Regions from separate parts of the Secundilactobacillus sp. MJ173 genome, predicted to be linked through region 2. Evidence: predicted binding sites of a transcription regulator. Region 2 holds the regulator's gene; the other holds the start of a gene.
What was found. The regulator HrcA, encoded in region 2, represses chaperone genes, less so after heat shock. The targets are predictions, from matches to a motif close to TTAGCACTCNNNNNNNNNGAGTGCTAA.

Region 1 (7,079 bases), on a different contig from region 2:
ACCATCCGCAATTAGCTTCACTGCCTGACCATTTGGCCGGTCGTAAGTGTGCAGCGAATGACCGGCAACAAAATCGATGACAGCAGCTTGTTTAATCGGTGTAAAGTTTATGGGGGTACGTTGGACAATTTGTTGATTTTCTGGCCGTTCAGTCTGGGTGACGTTTTTTCCATTGATCCATTGCGGACCACCCAAATTGAACCAGGTTTCACCGTTTTGAGTGTTGATCCGAATAAACGCGCGCCAAACTGAATTCTTCGGGAATTCGTAGCCATACATGTCGCCATCTGGCTGATTTAAGATTCGAGTATCAGCTAGTAATTTAACGAAAATACTGATTCGTTGAACAGCTGTCCAAGTGTTACGGCGTAGCATGACGATGATGGTCTGTGCTTGTTCAGTAAAATGTCCCGTGAGCGAGCGACTGGCCTTGATCAAGTGAAAGCCTTCAACGACTGCTGTACTAAAGGCGAAAGGTTGATTAACAGCACCAGTTTGGATAACCGGTGGCGCAATCATTTCTCGGGTATCGTAGTCAACGGAATACATGATCACCGGGTGACCCAGTTTTTTAGTGTACTGCAGTGTCATGATGCGATATGGGCTGTTAAATACAGTGGTAAAGCCGATGATATGAAATAGCAGATAATTTTCGATATGACGAGGGCTAAAGTGGATTTTTTCACCCAATTGGCCATTGAGCCACTGGGGTTTTGCTAGTGATTGATTTTGATCATCCAGATACAAAATTAGCATTACTGCGGATGCTGGTTGGAATTTAACCGTTTTTTCGGAAGTTACCTCTGCAGCGGAATCTAATTCAGAAGTGCTCGTCTCAGGGCTGGCTTGAATAGTTAGCTGATGAGCTGACTTAACACCAATACGTCTGTTTCTTAGGGCGGGTTTCTCTGGTGAAACTGTTTTTCTCCGGCGAGAGGGGGTTCGTGGTCGATTTTTAGTCATTAATTTTCGTAGTCGATCAAAAAAAGCCATGCAGATCCTCCTCTCAATGTAACGTTACCTCTAGTATACCCCAACTGTTAGGTTGCGGAAACGGTTTCGCGGAGATATTGGTTGTTGAGAATACAAAAAAGCTCGGCTACCAGATAAGTGATAGTCGAGCTCTCATTAGACATTACTTCTTAGTCTTGTTTTCACTAGTTGCAGGTGCAGCTGGTGATTCCTCAGCAAGCGTAATGTCACCATTTTCAATCTTCGCCACTAAATTCTTAACGTCACTGTGTTCCAAGTAGAAGTCGGCAATCCGGTCTTCTATTTGTTCTTGAATCACACGACGCAGTGGTCGAGCACCCATGGCTGGATCATAACCTAATTCCACAAGTTTTGATTCAACGGGTTCAGTCACGTGAACGTGCAGGCCTTGGTTAGCAAGCATACCGTTAACATCAGTAATCATGAGGTCAACGATCTTCATCAAGTTCTCCTTAGTGAGGGAGTTAAATTCAATGATGTCGTCAAACCGGTTCAAGAATTCAGGCTTGAAGTAGTTGGTTAATTGATCAAGAACGGAGTGGGTCTTGCCAGAAACTTCAGCACCAAACCCAACGCTTGCTTCAGCATCGCCAGAACCGGCGTTAGAGGTCATGATGATGATCGTATCCTTGAAGGAAACCGTCCGGCCTTGTGAATCAGTCAAACGGCCATCATCCAAGATCTGCAAGAACATATGCATGACATCTGGGTGGGCTTTTTCAACTTCGTCCAGTAGGATCAAGCTGTAAGGGTGGCGACGAACCTGTTCAGTCAACTGACCAGCTTCTTCGTAACCAACGTAGCCAGGAGGCGAACCAATCAGCTTAGCCACTGAATGCGGCTCCATGTACTCAGACATGTCAAACCGGATCATAGCCTCCGTTGAACCGAAAAGTTCACGGGCTAGTTGCTTAGCCAACTCAGTTTTACCAACACCAGTAGGTCCAACGAATAGGAATGAGCCAATTGGGCGACCAGTTCCATTGAGACCGATTCGGTTACGACGAATGGCTCGGGATACTTTGTCTACGGCATCGTCTTGGCCAATCACGTGGCTCTTTAATGAACTGCCCAAGTCACGTAACTGCTGCTGTTCCTTGTTTTGAAGTTCACCGACTGGAATGCCCGTCTTTTCTTCAACAATTCGCTGCATATCTTCCTCGGTAACTTGTGGTTCGTCATCGGAAGAAGTGGTACCGGTTTGTGATTTTTTAGCTTCTTCAAGTTTGTTAACTTGATCGCGGTAATAAGCGGCTTTTTCGTAGTCTTCCTGTTTTAAAGCGGCCTGTTTTTGATCTTCAGCCGACTTGATTTTATCATCGATGGTCTTTGGATCAACCACGTTAATGGTCAAATTCTTCTTAGAACCTGATTCATCAAGTAAGTCGATGGCCTTGTCAGGTAAGAAACGGTCTTGAATGTAACGATCAGATAATTTAACCGCTGCTTCAAGCGCGCTGTCCGTATAGTGGACGTGGTGATAGTCTTCGTATTTCTTCTGGATACCCTTTAAAATCTTAACGGCTTCTTCAGGAGAAGGTTCGTTTACAGTAACAGGCTGCAAACGACGAGCCAGTGCTTGGTCCTTTTCAATATCACGGTATTCATTTAAAGTTGTCGCACCGACTAACTGGAATTCGCCACGGGCAAGGGCTGGTTTTAAGACGTTACCAGCATCCATACCGCCTTCAGCATTACCAGCACCCACGATTTCGTGGATTTCATCGATAAAGAGGATGACGTTAGGGTTATCGGTAACTTCCTTCATTAACTGCTGCATCCGTTGTTCAAATTGACCACGGATACCAGTTCCTTGAACCAGGGAAACCACGTCAAAACGGATAATCTTCTTATTTTGTAGTTTTTGTGGTACGTCACCGGAGACGATCTTTTGAGCTAAGCCTTCAACCACCGCCGTTTTACCAACACCGGCTTCACCGATTAAAACGGGGTTGTTTTTGGTTCGTCGATTTAAAATTTCGATGACGCGAGAAATTTCACGATCACGGCCAATCACGGGATCAATCTTGCCTTCACTGGCTAATTGGGTGAGGTCTAACCCGTATTGTCCTAGTAGGCCACCGTTGCCATTACCATTTTGGCCACCGCCGTTACGGGGACCGCTTGGTTGTGTAGGTGGTACTTGTTGCTGATAGCCTTGAGGATTGCCATTAGGGTTACCGCCTTGCATGGCGCGGAAAATATCATCTAGGTTACCAAAACCAAATGGATCTTGTGCCATTTGTGCGCCTCCATTTCCAGGATTAGAGTTATTCTGCTGATTTTTTAGAAGTTGATAGCAATTTTGACAAAGATCAACTTGCTGTCGCTGACCATTCACATTCAGGTACAAATGAATCGTCGCTTCACGTTGATGACAATTCTGACACAGCATATCTTGACTCCTCTCTTATTAAAGTAGTCAAATCAGTCACTGATCAAAAGTTTGACCAATCTTGACCTTTAAACATATTATACAATATTCAAGTGTTTTCGCAAGTCATTTGCTCGCACCTCTGAGATAAAATTAGCACCATCACTACTCGAGTGCTAACTCAAGTTATGTTTTACTTCATTTTGGCTGATGTTGCAAGCAGTTTGACTGAATAATCGGCAATTTCGGGTAAATGATTTTTTTCAGCAGCTTACGCCTTCTATTAAGAACTGACTTCAGCCTAGATGTTATGGTACAATATGTTGACTAAATTTTTTCGTGCTGTGGAGGTGACAGCCTTGGCTGAAGACTATGCCAATTTGATGGCGCAGCTAAAATCGGGCGAACTAGATGAATTTACAGTTGAGCCAGCAGAGTTCATGGCGTTCCAAACGGCCTACATGCAATTTGAGTCCCGTAAGCGGATCGTGGGTAACGCTGAGAAAAACGGTAAGATCATTTATCATTATGACCATGACCAAACACAGTAAATAGACAATGTAAGCGGTTGATTATTTTTCTCAACGGCTTGTATTTTCTTGGATAAATTGATACTCTTAGTGTAAAGGTGTTTTTCTATTTATTTCATAAAAGCTGTACCTATGAAACTAATGAAAAGTAGCCCAATTTGTTTTTAGCAGATAAAGGAGATCGATATATTATGGAAAAGCGCAACTTTCGGATTACCGCAGAAGCTGGTATTCATGCCCGTCCTGCAACCCTGTTAGTACAAGCAGCTAGCAAGTTCAATTCAGACATTAACTTAGAGTATGATGGGAAGTCTATCAACTTGAAGTCCATCATGGGTGTCATGTCATTAGGTGTTGGCCAAAACACTGACGTTACTATCTCTGCTGATGGTGACGATGAGACTGAAGCTATGGAAGAAGTCGCTAAGACGATGAAGGCTGAAGGTCTTACTGACTAAAGCTCCTGCAATTATACTTACTGATCAGTAATGGCTTGCCGCAATTTGGTAAGCTAATGACATCAACTACGGTTCACTCAGAATATTTTATTTCTGGTGAACCGTTTTTATGTTTTAAATTAAGAAACGGCAAAGGGGCTTGCACCTCAGTGGGGGATAAGTTATCGTTATTGATTGAAGAAACTCGTTCATTTAAGTCTCACGGCCATTGTCCAGGTGCGGTTTTCTATTCTTGCAATCAACATACCTAACCAATATAATTATCAACAACGAGAAAACGGAATTAATGATAGGGGGGATTTTGTCGTGAACATAGGGTTATTTACTGACACATACTTCCCTCAAGTGAGTGGTGTGGCAACTTCAATCAAAACACTGCGGCATGAGTTGGAAAAACAAGGGCATCAGGTGTACATTTTTACGACAACTGATCCACACGTGGAGAAAGATGTTTATGAACGCAACATCTTTCGTTTTCCCAGTGTGCCATTCGTTTCATTTACCGATCGGCGAATTGCCTTTCGGGGCCTTTTGCATGCCTATCAGCTAGCTAAGGAATTGAATTTGGATATTGTCCACACGCAAACAGAGTTTTCCATGGGGATGATCGGCAAATTTGTCGCTCGAGCTATGAAAATTCCGTGCATTCATACGTACCACACCATGTATGAAGACTATTTGCACTATGTTGCTAATGGTAAAATTTTGAAGCCAGTGCACGTTAAGCAGATGACGTTAGCTTTCTGTAGCCATTTAGATGGGGTTGTTGCCCCAAGTGAACGGGTCATCGATAAACTTAGCGAGTACGGTGTTAAAGCACCGATTCGGGTGATTCCAACTGGGATTGATCTGGAACAGTACGAGCCGGATGAAAACGAACTTGATGTCCGAGAAAAGTACCACGTTCCTGCTGATGCACCAATGATGTTATCGTTGAGCCGAGTGGCTTATGAGAAAAATATTAAAGAGCTCATCGATGGGTTCGCAGCCATTTTAAAAACCATTCCCAACGCCTACTTAATGATTGTTGGTGATGGTCCCGCTAAAGAAGATCTCGAGAAGCAAAGTCATGATCTGGGGTTAGATGATCAGGTGATTTTTACCGGCGAGATTAATAATAATGAAGTTTCGGCCTTTTACCACGCTACTAATTTGTTTGTTTCGGCTTCTGAATCAGAATCTCAAGGGCTGACGTACATTGAAGCTCTAGCCTCAGATAAAAAGATTCTGGTCAAAAGCAGTCCCTATACGGATGACCTGCTAAAGGATCCGGAGTTAGGCGCAACGTTTAAGACACACGATGAAATGATCGAAAAGATGATTGAGTATCTTAAGCATGATAAAATTGCTGATCGTACCGCTTTAAATCAAACTTTAAAGCAGGTCTCAAGTGAAACATTCGGTGAACGAATCGTTGCCTTCTATCGGGATGCGCAACTTAACTATGAAGAAGCCCATGAAAGTTCAGCGGATGTTAGTAATTAAGAATTAAGAAACGGAGCTATGTATGTTAAAAATCACAATGTTTTCGGCGGCAGATTCAGTTAAGGGTCAGGGTGTGGGCAGCGTCTACACGGAGCTGGTTCGCTTGTTAAGAACCCGTGAGTCTGACCAGATTACGCTTAAAATCAATCAATATGGTCGCAGTGACATCAGCCATTATCATACAGTTAACTTTCCGTATTACTTGTCGACTTTTATGCCTGGACGGGGGCGTAAAGTCGGCTTTGTACATTTTCTGCCCGAAACCTTAGAAGGCAGTCTGAAGTTGCCCAAAATTGCAAAGGCTGTTTTCTATCGTTATGTGATTGCGTTTTACAAACGGATGGACCAGTTAGTGGTGGTTAATCCGTCGTTTATTTCTAAGTTAGAAGCTTATGGCATCAGTAAAGATAAGATAACTTACATTCCCAACTTTGTCAGTGCCGAAACGTTTCATCCTGCTGATGACCAACAAAAGCAGTCGTTGCGAAAACAATACGGTTATCCTGACCAATTTACCATTCTGGGTTCTGGTCAGGTTCAGGTCCGCAAAGGGGTCTTCGATTTTATCGAATTAGCAAAACGGCATCCCGAAATCCAGTTTATCTGGACCGGGGGGTTTTCCTTCGGACGCATTACCGATGGCTATGAGGAGTTAAAACAAGTGGTGGATAATCCACCCGAAAATTTGAGCTTCCCGGGCATCATTGACCGCGACCAATTGGTAGATTACTACAACATGGCCGATTTATTTTTACTGCCATCATATAACGAGTTATTTCCAATGTCTGTTTTAGAGGCGTTTAGTACCCACACACCAGTACTACTGCGTGATTTAGACTTATACCACGCTATTATTGAAGGGGACTATGCTGCTGCCCAAGATGTGGAAGAAATGGATCAGATCATCTCTGATTTAAGTTCAAACTCAGAAGCACTGCTGGCGCTTAAAAAGAAAGCCGAACAGGGCGCAGACTATTACTCAGAGGAACGATTAGCCAAGATTTGGCTGCAATTCTATACTGAACAGACCAAAAGAGGTTAAAGACTATGTCGAGACGCAATAAAATTGCATTGTTCCTCATTATATTGCTGGGTGTTTCGATTTTCGGCTATTCATTACGGGACATTAAGCTCAATATATTAATTCGTGATTTTACGACGATTCACCAAGGTTGGCTGTTGGTGGCGGTTGGTTGTATGCTGCTGTACTTTATGCTGGAAGGCTTAGTGGTTAAAGTC
Region 2 (7,079 bases):
TTAAGATGACAACGTCAAGGTCGTCAGCAGATAACTTAGCGTCCTTCAAGGCGTTTTCAACGGGGATTCGAGTCTTTTCAACTAAGTCAGACGTTAATTCGTTGAACTTAGCACGCGTCAACGTGGTCTCCAAGTGAAGAGGGCCGTTATCGCCAGCAGAGATAAATGGCAGGCTGATTTGAGTTTCAGTCACACCTGACAAATCCATCTTAGCCTTTTCTGAAGCTTCCTTCAGACGTTGCATCGCCATCTTATCCTTAGAAAGATCAATGCCGTTATCAGCTTTGAATTGTTCGATCAACCAGTTCATGACACGCTTATCGAAGTCATCACCACCAAGGTGAGTATCACCATTAGTAGAAAGAACATCGAACACACCGTCACCTAAATCAAGGATGGAAACATCAAAGGTACCACCACCAAGGTCGTAAACCAAGATCTTTTCATCAGCATCCTGCTTATCAAGCCCATAGGCTAATGAAGAAGCGGTTGGTTCGTTGATGATTCGCTTAACTTCCAAGCCAGCAATCTTACCGGCATCCTTAGTGGCCTGACGCTGAGAATCGTTAAAGTAAGCTGGTACAGTGATAACCGCTTGGGTTACCTTGTCGCCAATATAATCTTCAGCAAAGTCTTTGATGTACTGCAAAATGTAAGCAGAGATTTGTTCTGGTGTGTAGTCCTTACCTTCAATGTTAACTTTGTAGCCGGCTTCACCCATGTGACTCTTAATTGAAGAAACCGTGTTGGGGTTAGTGATTGCTTGACGCTTAGCTACGGCACCAACGGATGGTTTGCCATCTTTGAACGCTACAACTGAAGGAGTCGTACGGCCACCTTCTGGATTAGGAATAATTTTAGGTTCTTTACCTTCAAGAACAGCGACTGCTGAGTTTGTAGTCCCTAAGTCAATACCAATAATTTTATTACTTGCCATGAATAATTTACCCTCTTTGTTTTAAGTTTGATTCAAGCGATTGCGTTATTATTGCGCGACCATGACCATTGCTGGACGAAGAACCCGATCCTTCAAACGATAACCTTTTTGCAGAACCTTGGTAACGTGATCTTTTTGATCATCTGACTCTGCTGGAACCGTCTGAACAGCTTGGTGAATATTAGGATCGAACTTCTCACCTTCAGCCTTGATTTCAGTGACACCATTACTGGTTAACGCATCCATCAAGTGCTTTTGAACCATTTCAATTCCCTTTTTAAAGGATTCAGCCTGTTCACCTTCAACTGGCGTACTCAGTGCACGTTCCAGATTATCCAGTGCCGGCAAAATATCATGTGCTAATTGCTGACCATCATACTTGATCAAAGCTGCCTGATCCTTTTTATTGCGATTCTGAATATTTTGAATCTCAGCTTCAGCACGCAAGTATTGATCAGAAGTCTTATCAAGCTGCTTTTGTAAGCTATCGACTTGTGCCAGCGCTTTTGCTAAAGCATCGTCAGTCGCAGGCTTCTTATCCTCTGCCGAAGTAGCTTTGTCTGCTGACTCAGCTGCATCGGTCTTTGGCTGTTGCTCGTTACCCTTTGCATTGTCGGCGGGCTGCTGTGTGTCTTTTTGCTCGTCCGTCTTGTTGTTTGCTGCTTGGTTTTCCTTATCTTCAGCCACTATAACACCCCTTTACTACTGATCAAAATAGCGATAATAATCAATGAGTCGTTGCGCTAGCTCCTGCCGGAAAGCACCGACTAAACCAATCATCCGTGAATATGGCATCCGCGTTGGTCCCAATAAGGCAATCACGCCTTTACCATGATCACCGGCCTCATAGGTTGCCGTAATCAAACTATAATCCTTTAAGATATCATTGGTCATTTCACTGCCAATCTTCACCTGAATGTGATCAGATGGCTGACCTAAAACATCTGCCATATCATCACTGTGATCCATCAAGGTGTACAACGATTTCAATTCATCCACGTCATTATTGTCGGAAAAGCTTAACAAGTTAAGACGACCACCAACGTAAAACCGCTCTTGAGCGGCCTTGGTTAAGACATCGCCAAATACCTTTAAGAAGCCTTCAGGTTGCTGTAAATAGTTGGCAACTTGCATAGGAATGTCAGACTTCAATGCCTCCAGCACCTCGTCTAACGGCTTACCGATCAACTGATCATTGATCAGACGAACAACAGCTTCAAGCTGGTCACCGGTGATCTTCGTGGTAATGTTAAACGTTTGTGATTCAACATCACCGTTATCAGTGACCAAAACGGCCATGACTTGTCGTTTTCCCAACGGTACCAGCCTAAAACCGCTTAGCCGGCTTTGTTTATGCTCCGGCTTAAGTGAAAAAGCGGTATACGACGTCAAATTGGATAAAATTTTTGCCGATGTTTCAATGATCTCGTCAATTTTTAAAAACTGACCTTCGAGTGAAGACTTAATGATATCAATGTCATTGGCTTTGATCGGATCCGGCTGAACCAAATGATCCACGTAATAACGATATCCCTTTACTGAAGGAATTCGACCGGATGAGGAATGGGTCTTCGCAATCAACCCTAGTTCTTCCAAAGCGGCCATTTCGTTACGCACGGTTGCTGAGCTGACATGCATCGGTAGCTGTGCTGCTAGCGCCTTAGAACCCACAGGAACGCCACTGCTCGTATAATCGCGAACAATCGCTTTTAAAATCATATTCTGTCTGTCCGTTAACGTGATCATCACCTCTTTTTAGCACTCAGGTTACCCAAGTGCTAAGACACATATATAATGTATCAAACGCTGTTTTTTAAGTCAAGCATTCAGCTAACATTTTTAGCAATTAATTCATTCGAGTGCTAATTTGGTGATGGGATGTGCCTTAAAATAGCTTTTGGTGTCTTCCGCATCCTGATTTAGTTGGTGAACTAACCCTTCAACGGAATCAAATTTAACTTCACCACGCAAACGATAGTCCCATTCTACGGTCACGATTTCACCATAAATGGCTTCATGAAAATCGAGTAAGTATGCTTCAACCGTCACCGGACGACCCTCACCAAAAGTGACGTTGCGACCGATAGACGTCATAGCAGGATGCCACTGACCGTTAACTTTGACACGAGTGACGTAAACCCCGATACCCGGCAGCCAGTATTTGGCATCATGACTGACATTAGCGGTCGGAAAGCCCAGGGTTCTTCCCCGCGCTTCACCGTGCATCACTGTGCCAACGGTTTGATAGCGATAACCTAACAGACTATTCACCGTTTTGATATCTCCCTGATCCAGGTTGTGACGAATTCGTGAGGAACCAATTTTTTGTGCTTGAAGTTCCTTTTCACCCACCGTGACGATTTCAAAACGACCCTTCGCATACTCTGGCAGTCGTGCCATGGTTGCAATTTCTTTCGGTCCATAGGTATGGTCATAACCCGCCACCACGACCTGGGCATGAAAGGCAATCAGATAATGGTCCACAAATTCCTGCGGTGTTTGAGCGGCATACTGGCTGGCAAAGTTAATCTGATAAACAATGTCGACACCGAGTTGCTCAAATAACGCCATCTTTCGATCATCAACGGTCAAATAGCGATTTCGTTCTGGACTTAATTTTTGATAAACCAATGCTGGATGGTGATCATAAGTCAAAACGGCTAATGCCACCCCCCGTTCATCTGCAATGCTGCGAGCACGATTGATCACCGCCTGATGACCAAGATGAACACCATCAAAGAAGCCCATTGCCAAAACAACCGGCTCGTCAACGACGTCAGCGGCTGCTAATGGATGATGAATTTTAATTACTCGCATATTATTGTCCCAACTTTCTACTTAGTACTAAACATTTTTAACGGCTTATAACGGTTGTTAACCCGCTGATACAGACACTTGATCTGTCCTTGATACTTCAGTGATATCACTGGTGCATCAGAGTCGACCTCATCTGGTAAAAGCCAGACGCCATTTTTGACAACGGCCCACGTTTCATCAGTAATTTCAACCGTCGGATACTGCGTCAGCACCCGATCAATCGGGTAGAGAAAATCAACTGCATCGTCAGCGACTTGCTGTCTGAGATCTGCCAACGATACCGTTTCACTAATGGTAAAGCCACCACTTTCAACTCGTGTTAGCGAAGACATCACAGCTGGTAATCCCAGTTCAGTACCAATTTGGACAGCTAAAGTCCGCACGTAAGTCCCCTTGGAGCAGGTCACTTCAAAATCAAAACGCTGGGTGCCTGTTGCAGCATCGAACTGGCTATCACTAGTCCGCTTGAATGACTTAATCGTCACGGTTCTTACGGGGCGTTCGACACTTTGACCAGCACGGGCATATTCATACAGCTTTCGTCCATTCACTTTTACAGCTGAATACATGGGTGGCACCTGAGAGAGCTCTCCCACCATCCCCGCCATAATGGCATCGATTTTTTCATCAGAGACCGGGTCAGTCATGGTCACCCGCTTGACCTCAGCGCCATCCAAATCTTCTGTTTCGGTAGCAAGCCCCAACGTTACGCTACCCTGGTAAACCTTTTTATGCGTCATTAAATAATCGACAACTTTTGTCGCGCTACCCACACAAATCGGTAAGACGCCATCTACATTGGGATCCAGCGTACCAGAATGACCAACTTTTTTCATGTGAAGAATTTGACGTACGTGATTCACACAGTCATGACTTGTCATGCCGCGCTCTTTATATAGTGGAATAATGCCATCCATTATAACCGCTCCGTTTCCTATAAACTGTCTAACTTTGTTATTATATCACGTGAAGTGACGATACCGACACGAAAAAAGCCGTCCGCAGAGTTTCCACGGACGACTTTTTAATTACAGATTGGAATCTTCTCGATGTAACTTGTTGAGTAACTGATCGATATGACTCCCATATTGGACGGATTCATCTCGCTCGAATGTGAGTTCCGGTACCTTGAAAATATTCAAGCGGGAACTTAATTCGCTACGAATCAGGCCGGTCGCTTTGGTTAATCCTTGAGCCGCCTTTTCACCATCAGAAGCTTTTTCAGACAAAATACTGTAGTAAATTGTTGCTTGCTGATAATCGCCGGTGACGACAACACCTGTAACGGTAATGTCTTGTACTCGTGGATCGCGAACCCGTTTCAGTAAGATATCATTGACTTCTCGCTGAATTTCTTGTTCAAGCCGTCCTACACGATAATGTGCCATTTATCTAACACCTCGTTAGCTCTCTATTCTATTGGAACTTCCTTCATGACATAAGCTTCGATAACATCGCCGACTTTAATGTCGTTGTAGTTTTCGATGGTCAATCCTAATTCATGACCCTGCTTAACATCGTTAACGTCATCCTTAAAGCGCTTCAAACTGCCTAGCTTACCTTCGTAAACAACCACTGAGTCACGGATCAAGCGAACATCGCTGGTACTTGAAATATGACCATCAGTCACCATTCCACCGGCAATCGTCCCAACTTTAGAAGCCTTGAAGATATCTCTGACTTCAACTTCACCAATGACTTCTTCTTTATAAGTTGGTTCAAGTTTACCCTTCATAGCGTGTTCGATTTCATCGATAGCGTTATAGATAACTCGGTGCAAACGAATATCCACGTTGTCTTGGTCAGCTTGTGACTTAGCTTGCGGTGTTGGTCGAACGTTGAAGCCAATGATGATGGCGCTACTTGCTTCAGCCAGCGTCACATCACTTTCATTGATCGCACCAACGGCGGTATGAATGATGTTCACACGAACACCCTCAACTTCAATCTTCTTCAGACTGTTAGCCAGTGCTTCTACGGAACCTTGAACGTCAGCTTTAATAATGACATCGACTTCCTTCATTTCCCCTTCTTTCATGGTATCGAAGAGGTTATCAAGGGTCACCGTGTTCTTAGAGCGACGTTCTTCCATCAACGCGTTCTTAGCCCGTTCCTCACCAGCTGCACGAGCGGTCTTTTCGTCATCGAAGACAACGAAGCGATCACCGGCTTCTGGCACGTCACTTAAACCAGTAATTTCAACTGGTGTCGATGGCAAGGCTTTCTTGATTTCCTTACCGCGTTCGTTTTCCATTGTCCGAACCCGACCGAAAGTATTACCAACCACGATTGGGTCACCAGTATGCATGGTCCCTTGTTGAATCAGCAAGGTTGCAACAGAACCTTTACCTTGATCCAACTTAGCTTCAATAACTGATCCAGCAGCGTTTTGTTGTGGATTAGCCTTTAATTCCATCACTTCAGATTGTAACAGGATCATGTCCAGCAGTTCATCAATGTTCTTGCCGAACTTAGCTGAAATCTGAACGAAGATCGTGTCGCCACCCCAGTCTTCAGGAATCAAACCGTATTCGGTCAATTGTTCCATGACGTGGTTAGGGTTAGCACCTGGCTTGTCAATCTTGTTAACCGCCACAATAATTGGCGTCTTAGCAGCCTGGGCATGGTGAATTGCTTCAATGGTTTGAGGCATCACACCATCATCGGCAGCAACCACCAAAACAGTGATGTCGGTGATATCAGCACCACGCGCCCGCATTTCGGTGAAGGCCGCGTGTCCTGGAGTATCCAAGAAGGTAATGGTCTTGCCTTGATGCTTCAATTGATAAGCACCAATGGCTTGCGTGATCCCACCAGCTTCGCCAGCTGTAATATGAGAATGACGTAAATGATCCAGCAAAGTGGTCTTACCATGGTCAACGTGCCCCATGATCGTCACAACTGGTGGCCGAGTTTCAAGGTGGTCCGTGTTATTGGATTCTTCTTCAAAGGTTTTATCAATATCAGCAACATCGACTTGAACCTTTTCTTCAGCGCCAATGCCATAATCAGCCGCTAAAATCTCAATGGTATCCTTATCCAATGATTGGTTTTGGTTAGCCATTACGCCAAGCATGAATAACTTCTTGACGATTTCAGATGGTTCACGGTGAAGAATCTTACCCAGATCCTGCGCGTTCATCCCAACTTGATAGACCAAAGTTTCTGGTAACGCCTTGTTCTTACGTTCAGGCGCACCCTTTTGGTGATTGGTTTCTTTGATTCGTTGGTTCTTCTTGCTGTACTTCTTAGTAAAGTTGTTGCGGCGACGATTGTTATTCCGGTTATTACGACCGTTCCGGCTGTTACTGTTGTTGCTATTACT

Region 1: a site for HrcA is predicted at 3,521-3,547, ahead of AC6H04_RS10310 (ATP-dependent Clp protease ATP-binding subunit). Genes of this name have one in related genera too.

What each region holds. Positions count from the first base shown of each region.
Region 1 is NZ_BAAKGN010000064.1:41,185-48,263, reverse strand. Features, by position in the region: gene AC6H04_RS10315 (MucBP domain-containing protein) at 1-993, opposite strand, end outside; gene AC6H04_RS10310 (ATP-dependent Clp protease ATP-binding subunit) at 1,136-3,388, opposite strand; gene ykzS (protein YkzS) at 3,727-3,918, shown strand; gene AC6H04_RS10300 (phosphocarrier protein HPr) at 4,089-4,355, shown strand; gene AC6H04_RS10295 (glycosyltransferase family 4 protein) at 4,662-5,840, shown strand; gene AC6H04_RS10290 (glycosyltransferase family 4 protein) at 5,863-6,882, shown strand; gene AC6H04_RS10285 (lysylphosphatidylglycerol synthase transmembrane domain-containing protein) at 6,888-7,079, shown strand, end outside.
Region 2 is NZ_BAAKGN010000013.1:16,932-24,010, reverse strand. Features, by position in the region: gene dnaK (molecular chaperone DnaK) at 1-937, opposite strand, end outside; gene grpE (nucleotide exchange factor GrpE) at 986-1,624, opposite strand; gene hrcA (heat-inducible transcriptional repressor HrcA) at 1,640-2,683, opposite strand; gene ribF (riboflavin biosynthesis protein RibF) at 2,789-3,754, opposite strand; gene truB (tRNA pseudouridine(55) synthase TruB) at 3,772-4,671, opposite strand; gene rbfA (30S ribosome-binding factor RbfA) at 4,783-5,142, opposite strand; gene infB (translation initiation factor IF-2) at 5,166-7,079, opposite strand, start outside.